2 regions of the Achromobacter aegrifaciens genome follow, and region 2 is predicted to be linked to the other one. Evidence: predicted binding sites of a transcription regulator. Region 2 holds the regulator's gene; the other holds the start of a gene.

Region 1 (9,346 bases), on a different contig from region 2:
GCCGCCCACCAGGCCCACCGGCATCGGCATTTCTATCGTGCCGACCAGCGCGCCCGAATTGTCTTTCTCCCATTGCGTCAGCGAGGTGTAGCGTCCCGAGCGGCTGGCATAGGCGTGGGCGCCGGCTTCGACCGCGCGCCAATCGTTGCCGGTGGCAACGATGACGGGGTCGATGCCGTTCATGATGCCCTTGTTGTGCGTGGCGGCGCGGTAGGGATCGACGGCGGCGAAGGTGTAGGCGTCCAGCACGCCCTCGATGATCTCGGCGCCGCTGCGCTCTTTGGTGTCCAGGACTTGCGGCGTGAGACGCACGCGGGCGCGGGCCAGGCGCAGGTCCGCCAGGTTGGACAGGATGCGCAGCCGCACCGAGCCGCCGGTGATTTGTTCGACCAGCGGCGCCACGGCCTCGGCCATGGTATTGACCGTATTGGCGCCCATGGCGTCGCGCACATCCACGATCAGATGCATCACGATCATGGGACCGCGCGGCGTGTCGGGGAATACATGGACCTCGATGTCCTGGCAGCCGCCGCCCAGCTCGATCAGCACCTTGTCGCGGCTGTTGGCCAGCGTGACGATGCGTTCGCGCTCGCGCAGCAACGCCAGGCGCGCCCCTTGCGGGTCGCCCAGTCCCAGCAACTGCACCTGCGCGCGCATCAGCGGGCGGGTACTGGAGGTTTCGAAGCCGCCGCATTCGCGCGCCAGCTTGGCCATGTAGGATGCGGCCGCCACCACCGAGGGCTCTTCGACCGCCATGGGCACCAGCACGTCGCGGCCATTGACCTGGAAATTGCCGGCTACGCCCAGCGGCAGCTCGAACGAACCGATGACGTTCTCGATCATGCCGTCGGCGCGGTCCAGACCAAGCGCGCCCGGTTGGGCAAGCAGCGCGCGCTCCGCGGGCGTGAGCGCGGCGGCGTCGGCGATGGCTGTCAGGCGTTGCGCGGGGGTCAGGGCGCGGAAGTTGGGCAGGCGTGAATCGGCCACGATGAGGTGTCTCCGTATAAGAATCAAGTGGCCTGATTCTAGGTAAACTGTACCGCTATTGAGAGGTACAGTTTTGGCAAACAGTACCATTGCACTGCACCAATTCTGATAGTCCAGCCAACAGGAAGACGCGCGTGGAAGCAGCACACACCGGCGGCAGGCCCCAGCGCGCCGCGCCCATCGCCGAAAGCCTGGCCAAGTTGATCGGCCAGCAGATTGCCGATGGCCTCTACCGGCCGGGCGACAAGCTGCCGTCCCTGCGCGAACTGGCGCAGTTGCATCGCTATGCGAAGAACACGGTGGTGGTGGCGTTTGAAATGCTGGTGGCGCAAGGCTTGGTGGAACCGCGGCGGGGCTCGGGCTTTTTCGTGCTGGAGACGAAGTTCGCGCGCCAGGCTGCGGAAGAAGAGCCAGGGCAGTTGAGCCGCGCCATGGACATCGTGTGGCTGATGCGCGAACAGCTCAAGACCCAGCCCGACGCCGTGGCCGTGGGGGACGGCTTTCCGCCCGTGGAATGGCTGGCGGACATGCGCATGGACCGCTATCACCAGAAGGTGGTGCGCACCGGGTTGGGCGCCTTGTTCCGATACGGCAGCCGCTTCGGCTATGCGCCGCTACGCGAGAGCCTGGTGCGCAAACTGGGCGACGTGGGCATCAACGCGGCGCCGCCGCAATTGGTGCTGACACAAGGGGCGAACGAAGCCATGGATCTGGTGATCCGCTATTTCGTGCCGCCGGGCGCCGCCGTGCTGGTGGACAACCCCGGCTACTACCCTCTGTTCGGCAAACTGAAGCTGGCCGGCGCGCGCATGCTGGGCGTGCCGCGCCTGGCGGACGGCCCCGACGTGGCTGCACTGGAAGCGCTGCTGCAACGCGAAAAGCCGCGCCTGTTCTTCACCCAGTCGCTGGCGCACAACCCCACTGGCTCGGACATCTCGCTCGCCAAGGCCTACAAGGTCCTGCAACTATCCGAACGCTACAACCTGACGGTGGTAGAGAACGATCCGCTGGCTGATTTCAAGCCCACCTCGGCCGTGCGCCTGTCGGCGCTGGATCAGCTGGAACGCACGATCTACATAGGCAGTTTTTCAAAGTCCTTTTCGGCTGCGCTGCGGGTGGGCTTTATCGCATGCAACGCGGCCCTGGCCAGCGATCTGGCCGACCTGAAGGCGCTGGTGCATGTCAGCAGCTCAGAGTATTGCGAACGCATGGTGGACGTGATGCTGCGCGAAGGGCACTACGAACGGCATCTGGTCAGGCTGCGCCAGCGGCTGGAGGCGGCGACCGGCCATGCCTTGCAGGTGCTGGACGCGCTCGGCGCCGGGGTATACACCCGGCCGACCAGTTCGCTGTACCTGTGGTCGACCTTTCCGGGTGTAGAGGACTCCCTCAAGCTGGCGGCCGATTTGATACCCGAGAAGGTCACCATGGCGCCGGGACGCGTGTTCAGCGTGGATCCCACGGCGGTGTCGCCGTGGTCCCGCTGCAACGTGGGCGCGGTGGGATCGCCTCGTTTTCTGGCCACCATGCGGCAGCACCTGGCTCAGCGATAGGAGAACTCCTCGAACCATTGCATCAGCAGCGCCAGGGCCGGCGAGCTTAGCGCGCGTACCGGCGGCGCATCGGGCGAGCGGCGCGCGCCTTGCACGGCAAAGCGGCGCACGCCGCGACGCGCCAGCTCGCGGGCCAGGGTCAGCAGCCGGGTCTCGTCCAGCCAGTCCGGGTGCCAGGTGATGCGGCACTCGAAGTCGATGTCGGCCGCCAGCAGTTGCGTCAGGCAGGCCAGCGCGGGGCGCTGTGAATCGCGGCGGCCGGTGATGTCGTCATAGCCCTGGGCATCGGCCTTGATGTCCAGGCCGATCCAGTCCAGATGGCGCAGCACGTCGGCCAGGCGTAGCGGATAGATGCCGGCGGTATGCATGCCGACGCGGTAGCCCATGCGCCTGACGTCGCGGATCATCTGCGGCAGGCGCGGTTCGCTCAAGGGCTCGCCGCCGGAGAAAACAATGGCGTCGAGCAGGCCCTTGCGCGTCTCCAGGAAGGCGCGGACCTCGCGCCAGTCGTAGCGGGCGGCGCGGGTCTGGAGCTCGACGTTATGGCAATAGTGGCAGCGCCAGGGGCAGCCCGAAATGAATACGACCGCCGCCAGTTGCCCGGGCCAGTCCACGGTGGAAAACGGCACCAGCCCGCCGACGGCATGCGAATGCCGGGGCAAGGGCTGGGCCACCGGTTGCGGCGCGGCCGGGTAGGCCGGGCGCGCCGTCAGCCGCCGCGTGCCCGGGCCGCAGCCCGTGGCTGACGCGGCGGCTCGCGTGGCGCCCTCAGGCGCGGCGTTCGACGAAGAAGCGGCGTTCATTGAATTCGCCCTGTTTGCCGGTGTTGAAGGAAGTGACGGGGCGGTGGTAGCCCATGACGCGGGTCCAGATCTCGCAGCGCACGCGCTGGCTGTCGTCCAATTGCGCGGCGGGAGCGGTGGTGACTTCGGGAGCGATCAAGGTTTGCATGGCGGTTCCTTATGGAGTGGATGCCGGGCGGTTGCCCGGCGGTCCGGTCCGGGGCCTGTCGTTTACAGGTCCTAGGCCGGGGTGCAGCATGCCGCTTGCTTGGCCAGCAGTTCGGCATCGCATTTCGGGCAGAACTCATGGTGCCCCGCCAGATAGCCATGGTTGGGGCAGATGGAGAAGGTCGGCGTGACCGTGATGTAGGGCAGCCGGAAGTTCGACAGTGCGCGGCGCACCAGCTGCTTGCACGCGGCGGAAGAAGAAACCGCTTCGTTCATGTACAGATGCAGCACGGTGCCGCCGGTGTACTTGCCCTGCAGCGTTTCCTGCAGTTCCAGCGCATGGAAAGGATCGTCGGTGTGGCCGACCGGCAGCTGGCTGGAATTGGTGTAGTAGGGCTGCGTCTCGCTGCCCGCCTGCAGGATGGCGGGATAGCGCTTCCTGTCTTCGCGGGCGAAGCGGTAGGTGGTGCCTTCGGCGGGCGTGGCTTCCAGGTTGTACAGGTGGCCGGTCTCTTCCTGGAACTCGGTCATGCGGTCGCGCACGCGGTCCAGCAAGCGCACGGCCAGGGCATGGCCCGCGGCGGTGGTGATGTCCTCGGCGTCGGCCGTGAAGTTGCGGACCATCTCGTTGATGCCGTTCACGCCCAGCGTGCTGAAGTGATTGCGCAAGGTGCCCAGGTAGCGGCGGGTATAGGGGTAGAGGCCTTGATCGATATAGCGCTGCACCACCTTGCGCTTGGTTTCCAACACGTCGCGGCCCAGTTCCAGCAGGTGGTCCAGCCGCTGCATCAGCCGTGCTTCGTCGCCGCGGCAGGTGTAGCCCAGGCGCGCGCAATTGACCGTCACCACGCCGACCGACCCCGTCTGCTCGGCCGATCCGAACAGGCCGTTGCCGCGCTTGAGCAGTTCGCGCAGGTCCAGCTGGAGGCGGCAGCACATCGAGCGCACCATGTGCGGCTCCAGGTCCGAGTTCAGGAAGTTCTGGAAATAGGGCAGGCCGTAGCGCGCTGTCATCTCGAACAGGCGCTCGGTGTTGGGGTGGTCCCAGTCGAAGTCGGGCGTGATGTTGTAGGTCGGGATGGGGAAAGTGAACACGCGGCCCTTGGCGTCGCCAGCCATCATGACTTCGATGTAGGCGCGGTTGATCATGTCCATCTCGGTCTGCAGGTCGCCGTAGGAGAAGGGCATTTCCTCGCCGCCGATATACGGGATCTGGTCCTTCAGGTCCGGCGGGCAGGTCCAGTCGAACGTGAGGTTGGTGAAGGGCGTCTGCGTGCCCCAGCGGCTGGGCACGTTCAGGTTGTAGATGAGTTCCTGCATGGACTGCTTCACGTCCGCGTACGTCATGGCGTCGCGGCGGATGAAGGGCGCCATGTAGGTGTCGAAGGAGCTGAAGGCCTGCGCGCCGGCCCATTCGTTTTGCAACGTACCCAGGAAGTTGACGATCTGGCCGATGGCCGCGGACATGTGGCGTGGCGGCGTGGCTTCGACCTTGCCGGGGATGCCGTTGAAGCCTTCGGTCAACAGCTGGCGCAGCGACCAGCCGGCGCAATAGCCGCTCAGCATGTCCAGGTCATGGATGTGGATGTCGCCTTCGCGATGGGCGCGGCCCGCCTCGGGCGCGAATACGTTGGACAGCCAGTAGTTGGCGGTGACCTTGCCGGCCACGTTCAGGATCAGGCCGCCCAGGCTGTAGCCCTGGTTGGCGTTGGCGTTGACGCGCCAGTCGCGCTGGTCCAGGTATTCCTCCATCGCGCTTTCCACGTCCACCAGCGTGTGGCGCAGCGCGCGCAGCCGGGCGTGCTGTTCGCGGTGCACGATGTAGGCGCGCGCTGTGCGCCAATGGCCGGCCTGCACCAGGGCTTCTTCCACGCGGTTCTGGATGGTCTCGACGCCCGGGCAGGGGTTGCCTTCCAGTGCGGCGATGACGGTGTCGGTCAAGGCCTGCGCGCCTGCCAGGTCCAGTTCTCCCGTGCTGTTGCCGGCCGCCGCCATGGCTTGGGCGATCTTGTCGCGGTCGAACTCCGCGACCCGGCCGTCGCGCTTGAGGATGTGCTGGATATGCATGACTGACACCATATGTAGTAGGGTGTGAAAACTCTACCACCACATATGGTGCGGGCGCCGCCCGGCACCGCCTGGATATCAGGCTTGCTTGATGCGCGTCAAACCTGCGCTTCAGAAGCCGATGCCGACCCCGGCCAGGGATATCGCCACGGCCAGCGCCGCGGTGCGGGCTGCCGGACGCGGCGCCCACGACAGCATGCCGACCCAGAGCAGCGCGCCGGCCGACAGCCAGCCCAGCCAGGCCACCACGCCTACGGTGTTGCCCCAGAGTCCCACGCAGGGCAGTAGCGCCAGCGCCAGCAGCAGCACGCCGGCGCCGCGCAGCACGCGGGTATGGCCGGCGGAGGGATCGCGTCCCCAGACCTGGTCGTAATGGCGCGGCATGGCCAGGCTCAGGCAGGCCATGCCTGAATAGGTCAGCAGCAGCGCCATGGAAATCGCGTACAGGTCGTTGGTGTTCATGCGGCCGCCTCTGCGTCACTGCGGGGATTGCGCCGGATGGGCGCGGATGCGGGCCGTCGCCACAACAGCAGGGCCGCCCAGCCCGATAGTACGCCGAATGCGGCGGACGTCAGTTCGACGCCCGCGCTCTCCCAATCGCCGCGTGCGATCTGCGCTGCCGGATGGTCGCCCAATGTGACGAACGATAGCGCCGGCAGCAGCAGGCACAGCGCGGACAGCAGGACCAGTTGCGAGATCCAGGCGCGGCGCGGGCTGCACAGCCAGGCATGCGCCAGGGTCAGCGCCCACACCAGGAAGAAGCAGCGCAACTCCCATAGCGCGCGGTTTTCCAGCGCCACGGGCAGCAGGCGGTTGGCCCAGAGGTAGCTGATGCAGGCGATCGCCAGCCCGGCCAGCGCGGCCACGTTCAGGCCTTCTATCAGCCGGTACATGCGCGCCGTCGCGCTGCCGAATTCTCCGCCATGCTTGGCGCGGCGCTTGACCATGAACAGCAGCGCGCCGGTACCCATCATGGCCGCGCCCGCCAGGCCGCAGACGAAGTACAGCCAGCTGACGGCCAGCCCGCCGAACCTGGACATGTGCAGGTCGCTCATCACCTGGAACGCCAGCGCCGGCGCGCCGCCGTGCACGCCGCCCGCGGGGCGCAGGCGCAGCAGTTCGCCGCTGGCGGAGAACTCCGCCATGCCCGTGGTGGCGCTGATGTTGTGGAAGGTGTCGGCGTCTTCGTTCCAGCCGTAGACGCCGATCCGCATGGAGCTGTCTTCGGGATTGTTGATGACGATGGCGCGCGCCGTCTGTCCGATCAACTGTTCGCCTCGGGCCACGATGGGTTCGAGCGCCGGCATGGCCAGCGCCACACCCGTGCGCGAGGGACGCTCCTCGCCGGACAGTTCGGCCAGATAAAGGCGGCTGGCCTGGGGACCCGGGCCGTAGGTGGCCGTGACGGGGGCGGGCATCAGTATCGCGCTCGAAATCACGATGCCCGTGTAGGCGATCATGAATTGGAAAGGCAGGGTCAGCACCGCCACGGCGTTGTGCGCATCCAGCCAGGACCGTTGGCCCTTCCTGGCGCGGAAGGTGAAGAAGTCCTTGAAGATGCGCTTGTGCGTGACCACGCCGGAAATCAGCGCGACCAGCATCGCCATGCTGGCGAAGGCAACGATCCACAGCCCCAGGCCGGCGTCGTGCAGCGTGTAGTGGAAGTTCACGAAATGCGTGCCGCCCATCGTCGCGCGGCCTTCGGCGTCGTGGTGGTCCGCCAGTTCGGCGCCCGTGTCGGGGTCGAGTTCGGCATCCGCGTACTGGCCGTTCTGGTCGAACCAATAGGCCGTCAGGCCGTTGTCGTGAAAGCGGTCCACCGGCCAGATTTCCCACATGCCGGCGCCCGCATGGTTGCGCGCCATATAGTCCACCGCCAGTTCCAGCCGGCGCGCGCGGTCCACCGGAACGCTTTCCTTTTGCGCAGCCTGCGCTTCCGCCTCCTGGTGCTCGGGCGTCATCCAGTGCGTGATGGGTTCGGAGAAGACGGCCAGCGATCCCGTCAGGAAGATGGCGAACAGCAGCCAGGAAAACCACAGGCCGACCCAGGTATGGAGCCAGGCCATGGATAGGCGGAAACCGGATTTCAGGACGAGCCTCTTTCTTGTTGGCGCCGCCGCGAGCCGGGCGGTCTGATTTTATTGAGAATGGTTCCAATTCTAGTCTAAATGGGGACGAGGTTGTCCCTGCCGTCGGCCTTGTATTTTTTGCCGCGCAAGCGGCATCCGCTCCGAGCTGCCGCAGGCAACTGCCATCGCGCGGGCCGGGCACGGCGATTGCTGGGTAGGCGCTCCATCCGCATATCCGCCGCGGGCATGCGCGGATGCCCGCAAGACATGAAAGAGGAGCGCCACATGAAACGCAAAGCTGCAAACGCCTCGCAGATCGAGGAACTGCTGTACCAGGCCTTGGAAACCGAAATAGGCGGCCTGGCCGTGTACGAAACCGCCGTGTCCTGCGCGGTGAACGAGGACCTGAAAAAGGAATGGCTCGGCTACCTGGAAGAAACCCGCACGCATCGCCGGGTGCTATTGACCGTATTCGAGCAACTGCGGCTGGATCCGCAGGCGCAGCCGCCGGGCCGCCAGGTCGTGCGCCATATCGGCGAGGCATTGGTCAAGGCCATGAAGATGGCGATCAGCGCGGGCGATCCGGACGCGGCCCAACTGGTCGCCACCGAATGCGTGGTGCTGGCCGAGACCAAGGACCACGCGAACTGGTCCCTGATCGGCGTGATTGCCGAGCAGCACAGCGGCGACGAGGCCAAGGTATTGAAGCAGGCGTATGACGCCGTGGCCACCGACGAGGACCACCACCTTTATCACACGCAGGGCTGGTCGCGCGAACTGTGGATCCAGTCGCTGGGATTGCCGGCGGTGCTGCCGCCTCCCGAAGAGGTCAAGCAGGTGGAGACCGCCATCGGCGCATCGCGGGCCGAGCAGGCGCGCGGCAAGATGTTGAGCCACTAGGAGATTGCGATGCCAGCCAAGAAAGCAGCAGGCAAGGGCGGCGCAGGCGCGGCCGTGGACACGGCCTACCTGAATACGGACAGCGGCCCCGCGTCCGGACCCGCGGGCAAGCCCAGCCATCCGGCGCTCAAGCGCGCGGCGGCCGTGGGTGATACGGCCGCCGCGATTCCCCACAATGCCGGCAAGGCGGCGGAGTACGGTGAAGCAGGGGCGCGGTGCCCCTACGCCGGCGCGCACGTCGCGGCAGCGGATCCTTCCGCGACGGCCAGTTCGCTGTCCGAAGCCGAGACCTCGGCCAAGACCGGGGGCGCGGCCGCGGCCGGCATCAACGCGGCCGACGGCCGGCTGGAACGCGTGCGTGCGGATTCAAGCGGACAGATGCTGACCACCAACCAGGGCGTGCGCGTCAGCGACAACCAGCACTCGCTGAAGGCGGGTTTGCGCGGGCCGGCGCTGCTCAAGGACTTCATCCTGCGCGAGAAGATCACGCATTTCGACCACGAGCGGATTCCCGAGCGCATCGTGCATGCGCGCGGTTCGGCGGCTCACGGCTACTTCGAATGCTACAAGCCGCTGACCGACCTGACCGCGGCCTCTTTGTTCGCCGAAGCCGGCAAGCGCACGCCGGTGTTCGTGCGTTTTTCGACGGTGGCAGGTGAGCGCGGCTCCAAGGACACGGCGCGGGACGTGCGCGGTTTCGCCGTGAAGTTCTATACCGACGAGGGCAACTGGGATCTGGTCGGCAACAACATGCCGGTCTTCTTCATCCAGGACGCGATGAAGTTCCCGGACCTGGTGCACGCCGTGAAGCCCGAGCCGC
Region 2 (9,346 bases):
TCTTCACCCTGTATGCGCTGGACGTGCCCACGCTGAACCTGCAGGGTTCGTTCACCGGCGAAGACGCGCTGCGCGCGATCCAGAAGCACGTGTTGGCGCAGGCGTCGTTGACCGGCACCTATACGCTCAATCCAAAACTGGCTCCCAAGCAGATCGGCGCCACCTCGGCCTGATTCGCCGCGCCACAGAAAGGCCGCAGTCTTGCGACTGCGGCCTTTTTTCATCGCCGAAAAGATTCAGCCCGTGGCGCGCTTGAGCCGCAGCAGCGCCAATCCAAAAGTGATGAAGATGGCGCCGACCAGGCGGTTGATCCAGGTCACGATGCGGGGTTGGCGCACCAGGCGCCGGGCGCGGTGGGCCAAGGCGCCATAGGCCAGCAGCGACACCAGCGACATGCCCGTGAAGATGCCCGTCAGGATGAAGAACTGCGGCAGCAAGGGCTCGGCCGCGTTCAGGAACTGAGGAAACAGCGCCGTGAAGAACAGGATGGGCTTGGGGTTCAGCGTTGCAACCAGCGCGGCTTCCGAATAGAGCCGCCCAGCGCTGCGCGGCGCCAGCGCGGCGGCGTCTGCGGGCGGCGCAATGTTCGAGCGGCCCAGCAGGTGCCGCAGGCCGATGTAGAGCAGGTACGCCGCGCCGGCCAGCTTGAGCAGCATGAACAGCATGGCGGACGATTGCAGCACCACGCCCAGTCCCAGCATGGCGGCGGCCGACAGCAGGAACAGCCCGGTGACATTACCCAGGGTGGAGGGCAGCACGGCCCGCCATCCACCCGCCGCGCCGTTACGGATGGCCAGCATGGTGGCCGGGCCGGGGCTGACGACGCTGACCGCAGCTACTAACGAGTAGGTTATGAGCATGGCGCTTTGCATGAAAGTTTCTCAAGTCGGATTGAGACGGCTTTTCCGGCCGCGGAGGATGGCGTGGTTTTCGCGCCCATGCCGGGAATTTTGCCCGGGTTCCCTGCATTTTGGGAGCATTTGATCCTGTCCGACGGGGTAAACTATCCGTCATTCTCCGGGTTTACCCACCCGGGCGCAGTTTTCTCCTCTCTTACCGCCTCAGGAACCCCCCGTCATGTTTGACCGCAACCTCACCTTGTCCAAGGCTGACCCGGACGTTTGGGCCGCCATCCAGAAGGAAGACGTCCGCCAGGAACAGCACATCGAGCTGATCGCCTCGGAGAACTACGCCAGCCCGGCCGTCATGGAAGCCCAGGGCACGCAGCTCACCAACAAGTACGCCGAAGGCTATCCGGGCAAGCGCTACTACGGCGGTTGCGAATACGTGGACGTGGTCGAGCAGCTGGCCATCGACCGCCTGAAGCAGATCTTCGGCGCCGAAGCCGCCAACGTGCAGCCCAACTCGGGTTCGCAGGCCAACCAGGGCGTGTACATGGCCGTCCTGAAGCCGGGCGACACCGTGCTGGGCATGAGCCTGGCCGAAGGCGGCCACCTGACGCACGGCGCGTCGGTCAACGCCTCGGGCAAGCTGTACAACTTCATCTCCTACGGCCTGGACGAAAACGAAGTCCTGAACTATGACCAGGTCGAGCAACTGGCCAAGGAGCACAAGCCCAAGCTGATCGTGGCTGGCGCCTCCGCCTACGCCTTGCACATCGACTTCGAGCGCATGGCCCGCATCGCCCGTGAAAACGGCGCGCTGTTCATGGTCGACATCGCCCACTACGCCGGCCTGGTCGCTGGCGGCGCCTATCCCAACCCGGTGCCGCACGCCGACTTCGTCACCTCGACCACGCACAAGTCGCTGCGCGGCCCGCGCGGCGGCGTCATCATGATGAAGGCCGAGCACGAGAAGATCATCAACTCGGCGATCTTCCCCGGCATCCAGGGCGGTCCGCTGATGCACGTCATCGCCGGCAAGGCCGTGGCCTTCAAGGAAGCGCTGGAACCCGCCTTCAAGGACTACGCGCAGCAAGTGGTCAAGAACGCCAAGGTGCTGGCCGACACGCTGGTCAAGCGCGGCCTGCGCATCGTCTCCGGCCGCACCGAAAGCCACGTCATGCTGGTGGACCTGCGTTCCAAGGGCATCACGGGCAAGGAAGCGGAAGCCGTGCTGGGCCAGGCCCACATCACGGTCAACAAGAACGCCATCCCGAACGACCCGGAAAAGCCCTTCGTGACCAGCGGCATCCGCCTGGGCACGCCGGCCATGACCACGCGCGGCTTCACCGAAGCCGAAGCCGAGCTGACCGCCAACCTGATCGCCGACGTGCTGGACAACCCGCGCGACGAAGCCAACATCGCCGCCGTGCGTGCAAAGGTCAACGAACTGACCTCGCGCCTGCCGGTCTACGGCAAGAAGTAAGCGAGCAATCCCTGCGGCGGGCTGTGGCCCGGCCGCAGCGGTCTACCAGGGACGGCCCCGCAAGGCGCCGTCCCTTTGTTTTCGGGCGGCTGGCGCCGCCTGGTAAAAAATACGGGGGCGGATTAGCCCGTATTGGCGCTGGCGGCCGGACGCCTCGTTACAATATGCTCAACTATTGCCCCCTCAGTGCCTTTAGGGATCACACATGCGGTGTCCATTTTGCGGCAATGCCGAAACGCAGGTCGTAGACAGCCGGGTCTCCGAAGAAGGCGACGCCATACGCCGTCGCCGTCGCTGCCTGTCCTGTGACAAACGTTTCACCACCTATGAACGGGTGGAGCTGGCCATGCCCTCCATCGTCAAGCGCAATGGCAGCCGCAGCGACTACGACCCCGGCAAGCTGCGCGCCAGCCTGAGCCTGGCGCTGCGCAAGCGTCCCGTCAGCACGGAAGACGTGGACGCCGCGGTCGCGCGCATCGAAGAGCAGCTGCTGGCCAGCGGGCTGCGTGAAGTGCCCAGCGAACATATAGGCGAGCTCGTGATGAACGAACTGCGCAAGCTCGACAAGGTGGCATACGTGCGCTTCGCTTCGGTCTACAAGAGCTTCGAGGACATCGGCGAATTCGTCGAAGCCATCCGCGAGATGCAAGGGCCGCTGTTGCCGGGCAAGCTGCGCAAGGACTAGCAGGGCTCAGGTTCAACCGATCCGCGGCCGGCTGGCCGCATCGAAGCTCGAAAATGACGGCGCTGCGGCGCCGTCATTGCATGGTGGGAGCCGTACGCGCCAGGCTGGGCGTCAGCGGCTGGAACTTGCGCCAGACGCGGCGCATGTGCTGCGCCGAGCCGAATCCCGACTTTTCGGCCACGCGCTCCAGGTCCAGCCGGGTATCGCGCAGCAGGTCGCGCGCCAGCGCCACGCGTATCTGATACAGGTAGTCCATTGGCGTGCAGCCCGCGTGTTCGCGGAACAGCCGCGTCAGATGGCGCGCGCTGGTGTGCGCCTGGTCCGCCAGCGATTGCGCCGACCAGGGCGCCGCCGGATCACGGATGACCGCGTCCTGCACCCGGTGCACGCCTGGATGCAGGTGGCTGCGATGGTCCAGCCAGGGCGACAGCGTGGAATCCGTGCCGGCGCGCCGTTGGTAGACCACCATGTCGCGCGCCGTTTCGCTGGCCACGCGCGGGCCGCAATGGCGCGACACCATGTGCAGAGCCAAATCGATGCCGGCCGTGATGCCGGCGCTGCTGACCAGTTTGCCGTCTTCGACGAAGATGCGGTTGTCATGCAGCCGCGCGCTCGGGTCAATGCTGGCCAGCTGTTCCAGGCAAGTGTGGTGTGTGGTGCAGTCGCGCTGCCGCGTCAGGCCGGCGGCGGCGGCGAACAGGGCGCCTGCGCACACCGTCATCAGCGTGAAGCCGTCCACCGGATGGCGGGCCGCCAGCCAGTCGATGATGGCGCGCGAGTCGGGGTCGTCCAGGCGCGTGGGCTTGCCCACCACGCCGGAAATGATGACCAGGGCTTCGGGCGGCAGGCTGGCCGGCAGGGCTTGGATATGAGTCAGGTGCAAGCCGGGCAGGCCGCTTTCGACTTCCCGGGACGGACCGCAGAAATGCTGTTCGAAGGCCCCGGGAACCAGCTTGTTGGCGACGCGGAAGGCCTCCGCGGGGCCTGCCACGTCCAGCAGCACGACGCCCCGCGTCAGCACGAAATACACCGGAACCATGCGGCCCTCCGCCAGTGTCAGGCCGCCAGCGCGTCGGCCGCGCGTGCGATGCGGGCAAAACGCCCTTGCAGCACCAGCTCGGTCCGGTCGCGGATCTCGGCCGGCGTGTAATGCTGGCCGGACGGGCTCTGCATGGCAAAGGTCAGGGTGGCGTCCGTGGGGAACACCACCTTGTAGCCGGCGTCGCTGGCGTGGCGCGAGGTGGTTTCGCAGCACTGTTCGGTGCGGATGCCGCTGACGATGATGCCTTCGATGCCGTGCTTCACCAGCCAGTCCTGCAGGCTGGCGCCGTCCGCGTCTTTGGCGTAGAGCGAGGAATGCACGGTCTTGTGGAACACGGCGGTGGGCTCGATGCGCAGTTCCTTGAGCGTCTTGACGTGGCCGGAGGCCACCGAGAAGGGGTTGGCGGGGTCGTTCGACACGCTGGTGTGGAACACCTGCAGCACCGGAATGTCGCGGGCCTGGGCGGCGTCGATCAAGGATTGGATCTGCTCCACGAACGCCGGATACTCGGTTTCATCCCAAAACGGACGTTGCCGGAAAGAGTCTTGTACGTCGATGACGATCAGTGCTTGTTTCATGGGCCGTGCTCCTGGATGGCGAATTGTAGGGGTGTGCAGCTATTTTTACTGCAATCCGGCGTGGCGGCGAGCGCGGCGAAAGACGGCCATCGGCCTAAAACGGACATTGGCCGCCGCTGCCCCGTGGACCCGCTGCCGGACCGCCTGCCCGCCCTGCGGCGGACATACAATCCTGGACATGATGATTCCCAGCGACAACGACGACATTTTCTGGATGCGCCGCGCCCTGGCGTTGGCGCAGACCGTCATGTACACCACCGCGCCCAACCCCCGGGTCGGCTGCGTGATCGTGCGCGACGGCCGGGTGCTGGGCGAAGGCGCCACGCAGCCGCCGGGCGGCCCGCACGCGGAAGTCTGCGCCTTGCGCGACGTCCAGGCGCGCGGCGAATCCGTGGAAGGCGCCACGCTTTACGTCACCCTGGAACCCTGCAGCCATTTTGGCCGCACGCCGCCCTGCGTGGACGCTGTGCTTGCGGCCCGGCCGGCGCGGGTCGTGGTGGCCATCGGCGACCCCAATCCGCTGGTCAATGGGCAAGGACTGGCGCGTCTGCGCGATGCCGGGATCGCGGTGACCACGGGCGTCTGCCGCGCGGAGGCGCTGGCCATCAACGCGGGTTTCATCTCGCGCATGAGCCGCGGCCTGCCGTGGGTGTGGATGAAGATGGCGGCCTCGCTGGACGGGCGCAGCGCGCTGCATAACGGCGTCTCGCAATGGATCACCGGACGCGAGGCTCGCGCCGACGGACACCGCTGGCGCGCCCGCGCCTGCGTGGTGCTGACCGGCATGGGCACCGTGCTGAAAGACGATCCGCAGCTCAATGTCAGAGGCGTGGACACGCCCCGCCAGCCGCGCAAGGCGGTAGTGGACGGCCGTTTTGAAATCCCCGAGGACGCGCGGTTGTTCGATGGCGCCGAGGTCATCATCTTCACGGCTCGCGAAGATGCCGCCAAGGCCGCGCGCCTGCAGGCCAGGAACGCCCGCGTGGTGCTGCTGCCGGGCGAGGCGCCGGGCCGGGTCGATCTGCCGGCGATGATGCGCTGGCTGGCGCAGGAACAATTCAACGAGGTCCACGTCGAAGCCGGCGCGGGCCTGAGCGGCGCGTTGGTCGCCGCGGGCTGCGTGGATGAACTGCTGCTGTACCTGGCGCCGGTGCTGCTGGGCGACGCCGCCGGCATGGTCCGCCTGCCCATGCTGGAGCACCTGGACGGCGCCCGCCGCTATGAATTCATCGAGACCGCGCCGGTGGGCGCAGATCTGCGCGTGCGCGCCCGGGTGGCCGACACCTGGAATCAGCTGACGCGGCGGGTGGAGCTGCCTGAGCTGTCTTAGGCGCGGCGCCGGCTCGTGCGCGCCGCGGTGTAGCGCCAGGCCAGGATCGTGGCAGCGCCGCCGGCCAGGGCCAACAACGCGGCCGCCAGCAGCAGGCCGGGATGGTCGCGGCGCAGACGTTCCCACGATTTTCCGGCCTGCGTGTAATGGAACCAGGCAGCCGCCTGGAAATCGGGCGCGGCGCATTCGCGGCCGAAAGAGCCGCTGAACGGCACCTGCGCGCCGTGTTCTATATAGCGGCGGTAGATCGTGGCGGCCAGTTCCGGGGAGTCGTCGATGATGTAGCGGGCGCCCTGGCACAGCACGGCGGCGTAGGCTTGCGAGCGGCGCGGCAGCTCGTCGGACGCGCGCAGCGCATGATTGGCCGCGATCTCGCGGTAGTGGAAGCGAGTGTAGGGCTGCGCTTCGCTGGCGGCATAGCGACGGCGTTCCTCTTCGGTGACAAACGGGCCCGGCAGCGCGGCGGCGGCACGCAAGGCCGGCGTGTCGGGCGTTCCGGCATCGTCATCCTCTGCCTTCCAGCCTGGGACCGCGCTGCGTCCCGCGCCATAACTGGTGTTGCCGCCATAGACCGCAAAATCCGGCTCCTGTTCGTAGCCCATGATCTCCATCCCGTCGCGCCGCGCCAGCCGCGAAGCTTCGTACCAGGCTTGCGCCCGTGATGTGCGGCCCCAGGCGCTCCCGGCACGGCGCAAGGCCGCGCCATACTCCGCGGCGAGCCGGCGGGTTTCCTGCAGACGCACTTCCCACTTGCCGTCGACGCTTTCCAGCGTGGCGTAGCGGGCGTCCGAATCGGCGGGGAAATAGGGCAGCGCCAGCTCGATCGAACCTTCGCGCACCATCCGGCGCGCCAGCAGCAGGCGCAGGCGATCGGATGCGGTGATGGGATGCTGCCTTACCCAGTCGTAGAAATTCTGCGGATCGCGCGGCACGGACCTTGCCGGCGCCGGAGTGGCGGGCGCATGCCGGTCCACATAGGACTTGAGTTCGGCGGTGGTCAGCACGCGCTCAGCGACGTAGGCAGCGTCATTCCAGTACGGGGTGGATAACCAGAAGCCTCCGGCCGGATTGGCCGGATCGTCCTTCACGGTGGCGTGCAGTAGTTGATCCAGCGCCTCGACATACTGGCCGCGCGACAGCGTCAACACGCCTTGTTCGCCCAGCAGGCGCGCCGCGCCGACAGCCTCCAGGCTGCCGTCGGCGCGCGGAAACGCGCGTGCAGCCTGGGCATAGGCCTGGGCCGCCGCCTGCGTATCGCCTTGCCGCAGCGCCAGCTTGGCGCGGACCCACCAGGCCAAGGCCGTGTCCAGCCGCGCGGCCAACGTCTGCGCCAGCTCGTAGCGGCCGATGCGGTAGGCCAGCGCGGCTACGCGGTCGGCGTTCGGCACCTGCTTCAGGTCCTGGGTTTCCAATGCCGCAACCAGCGATTGCAGCGCCGGATTGGGTGTGACGTCATGCCCTTGCGCCGCATCGGCCAACCCCACCTGGCCAGTCGTATCGTAGGCGGCGTACGGATCGCTGGCGCTGTCCGGCCTGCCATCGACGATGTCGCCGACCCTGGCCAGCGCGTAGGCCACCAGCAGGCGTTGCGCGACTGGATCGTCGATCAGGCGGCGCGTACGCGCCGGATCTTCCAAGGCCCATTCGGCCAGCATGCGCAGCGATGCATTGCCGCTCGCGGAGTCGCGCGCGGCCTGTTCGGCATAGAGGCGCAGCGCATGCTTTAGCGAGGCCGCGGGAATGGCGTCCATGCAGGGCTCGGCATTGACCAGCTCCATATAGCTGCATTGCCCCTGCGGCCCGGCGAGGAACAGGCGCGCCTCCTGGCCGTAGCTGGCAACGGCCAGGCCCAGCGGGTCCGGCGCGCCGTCGCGCGCCAGTTGCCGCACGCGGCCATAGGCTTGTGCCGCAGCCTGCCGCTGCGCCTCGGCGTCGTCAGTGGCTAACTCTGTCTCGTCCCCGATTTCTGCCAGCATATAGGCGGCCCAGACGCTGCGTGGCGCGGCCTGCTGCGCCGGCAACTGGAGAATGGCGCGGTAGCGGGCGCGCGCCTGCTCCAGCAGGCGGTCGGTGTCCGGCGCTTCGCGGGCGGCATGGGTGTCGACCGCGGCCGCGGCGTAAAGACGCACCGCTTCCGGCAAATCGGCGCCCAGCGCATAGGCCCGGTCGCCATCGGCCTGCGCGCGCATGGCGCGAGCCGTGGTCCGCTGCGCCGGCGTGAGCGCGGGATCGCGGTCTTCCGGCAGGGCGTTTTGCAGGTAGCTGCCGTCCGGCAATTCATAGGCTTCGCGGGCTCGCAGCGCATCGCTGGCGTCCACGAGGCGCGCGGTTTCATAGCTGAAAGCGTTGGCCGGCGTCGCACGCAGCGTAGCCGCGCGGTCGTCGAGCAGCTGGGCGGGGAACTCCGGCCCGCAGGCGATGACGATACCGGCTCCCGTCAGGAGCAGCAGCGCCGCAAGCGATTTACGGTTGTACATGGAAGCTCGTGGGCCCGTTTTCACAGCGTATCCAGCCTATGTTGCGTTGGCCGCCGGCATGCAGCAGGCCATTCTGGGAGCGGCGCAGGAAGGCGCCGCTGGAATCATGTTCGAGGGTATAGCCATTGATGCCGTCGGCCGCGCGGCAAGCGCCTTGCCAGCGGATCGCGAAGGGCAGGGCTGCGTCGGCATTGCCGCCGTTGGCCAGAATCAGGTCTTGCGCGCCGCTGCTGCCTGCTGCGCGCGCCGTGACGGACAGCGCCGGCGACAGGGGCTGGCGCGTCAGTACGGCGCGCCAGGTGGCCAGGCTCCAGGCGCGTTCGTCGCGCGCGGTGGGCAGGCGGAACCAGACGATGCCCGCCAGTCCGCGCGGACGGGCGCGGTGGATCTCATCGATGAAAGCCGCCATGGCTGCCGGGGTGGCCACCAGTTCGCTGGCGCGGCCGCCCGGCAGCAGGGCGGGGCGTTCGCTTTCGACCGCGGCGATGCTGCCGTCGTCGTTCCAGCTTACGCGGCTGCCATAGGTGGCCAACGCCACGCGCCATGGCCGCTGGGTGCGGTCCGCGAACGCCGCCAGCCAGGCGCTTGCGCGCCTGGCATTGAACAGCCCCTGTTCGGGACTCAGCACGGCGTGGACCTGCAACACGGCTTCATCGGGAATCCGCAACAGCGCGTCGAGCCCGGCGCCGCCCAGCCATGTCGGCAACGCGGTTATCGACAAAGGCAGATCCGGTCCCAGGCCCTGCTTCAAGGTCTCCAGGAACGTCGCATAGGTGGGCAACTTGGAGGTTGGGCAGTCGTAGTCGATTTCGATGCCGGCCAAGCCGATACCCGCGCTTTCCCATGCGCCGCGCGCGGCGTTGATCCGCGCAAGCACTTCCGCGGCGGGCAGCGCATCGGCGCGAC

The links. The regulator NrdR, encoded in region 2, represses ribonucleotide reductase genes. The targets are predictions, from matches to a motif close to CACNANATNTNGTG.
Region 1: the regulator NrdR is predicted to act here: its motif matches at 5,564-5,577, upstream of HV793_RS12870 (ribonucleoside triphosphate reductase).

What each region holds. Positions count from the first base shown of each region.
Region 1 is NZ_CADIKO010000002.1:346,411-355,756, forward strand. Features, by position in the region: gene HV793_RS12850 (hydroxymethylglutaryl-CoA reductase, degradative) at 1-990, opposite strand, end outside; gene HV793_RS12855 (aminotransferase-like domain-containing protein) at 1,122-2,540, shown strand; gene HV793_RS12860 (anaerobic ribonucleoside-triphosphate reductase activating protein) at 2,531-3,343, opposite strand; gene nrdD (anaerobic ribonucleoside-triphosphate reductase) at 3,309-3,491, opposite strand; gene HV793_RS12870 (ribonucleoside triphosphate reductase) at 3,563-5,557, opposite strand; gene HV793_RS12875 (DUF3325 domain-containing protein) at 5,669-6,019, opposite strand; gene HV793_RS12880 (PepSY-associated TM helix domain-containing protein) at 6,016-7,623, opposite strand; gene HV793_RS12885 (hypothetical protein) at 7,912-8,526, shown strand; gene HV793_RS12890 (catalase) at 8,536-9,346, shown strand, end outside.
Region 2 is NZ_CADIKO010000001.1:2,310,358-2,319,703, forward strand. Features, by position in the region: gene HV793_RS10755 (YbhB/YbcL family Raf kinase inhibitor-like protein) at 1-173, shown strand, start outside; gene HV793_RS10760 (LysE family translocator) at 237-860, opposite strand; gene glyA (serine hydroxymethyltransferase) at 1,078-2,328, shown strand; gene nrdR (transcriptional regulator NrdR) at 2,534-3,013, shown strand; gene HV793_RS10775 (GlxA family transcriptional regulator) at 3,087-4,052, opposite strand; gene HV793_RS10780 (cysteine hydrolase family protein) at 4,070-4,633, opposite strand; gene ribD (bifunctional diaminohydroxyphosphoribosylaminopyrimidine deaminase/5-amino-6-(5-phosphoribosylamino)uracil reductase RibD) at 4,812-5,963, shown strand; gene HV793_RS10790 (hypothetical protein) at 5,960-8,440, opposite strand; gene HV793_RS10795 (DUF3142 domain-containing protein) at 8,427-9,346, opposite strand, start outside.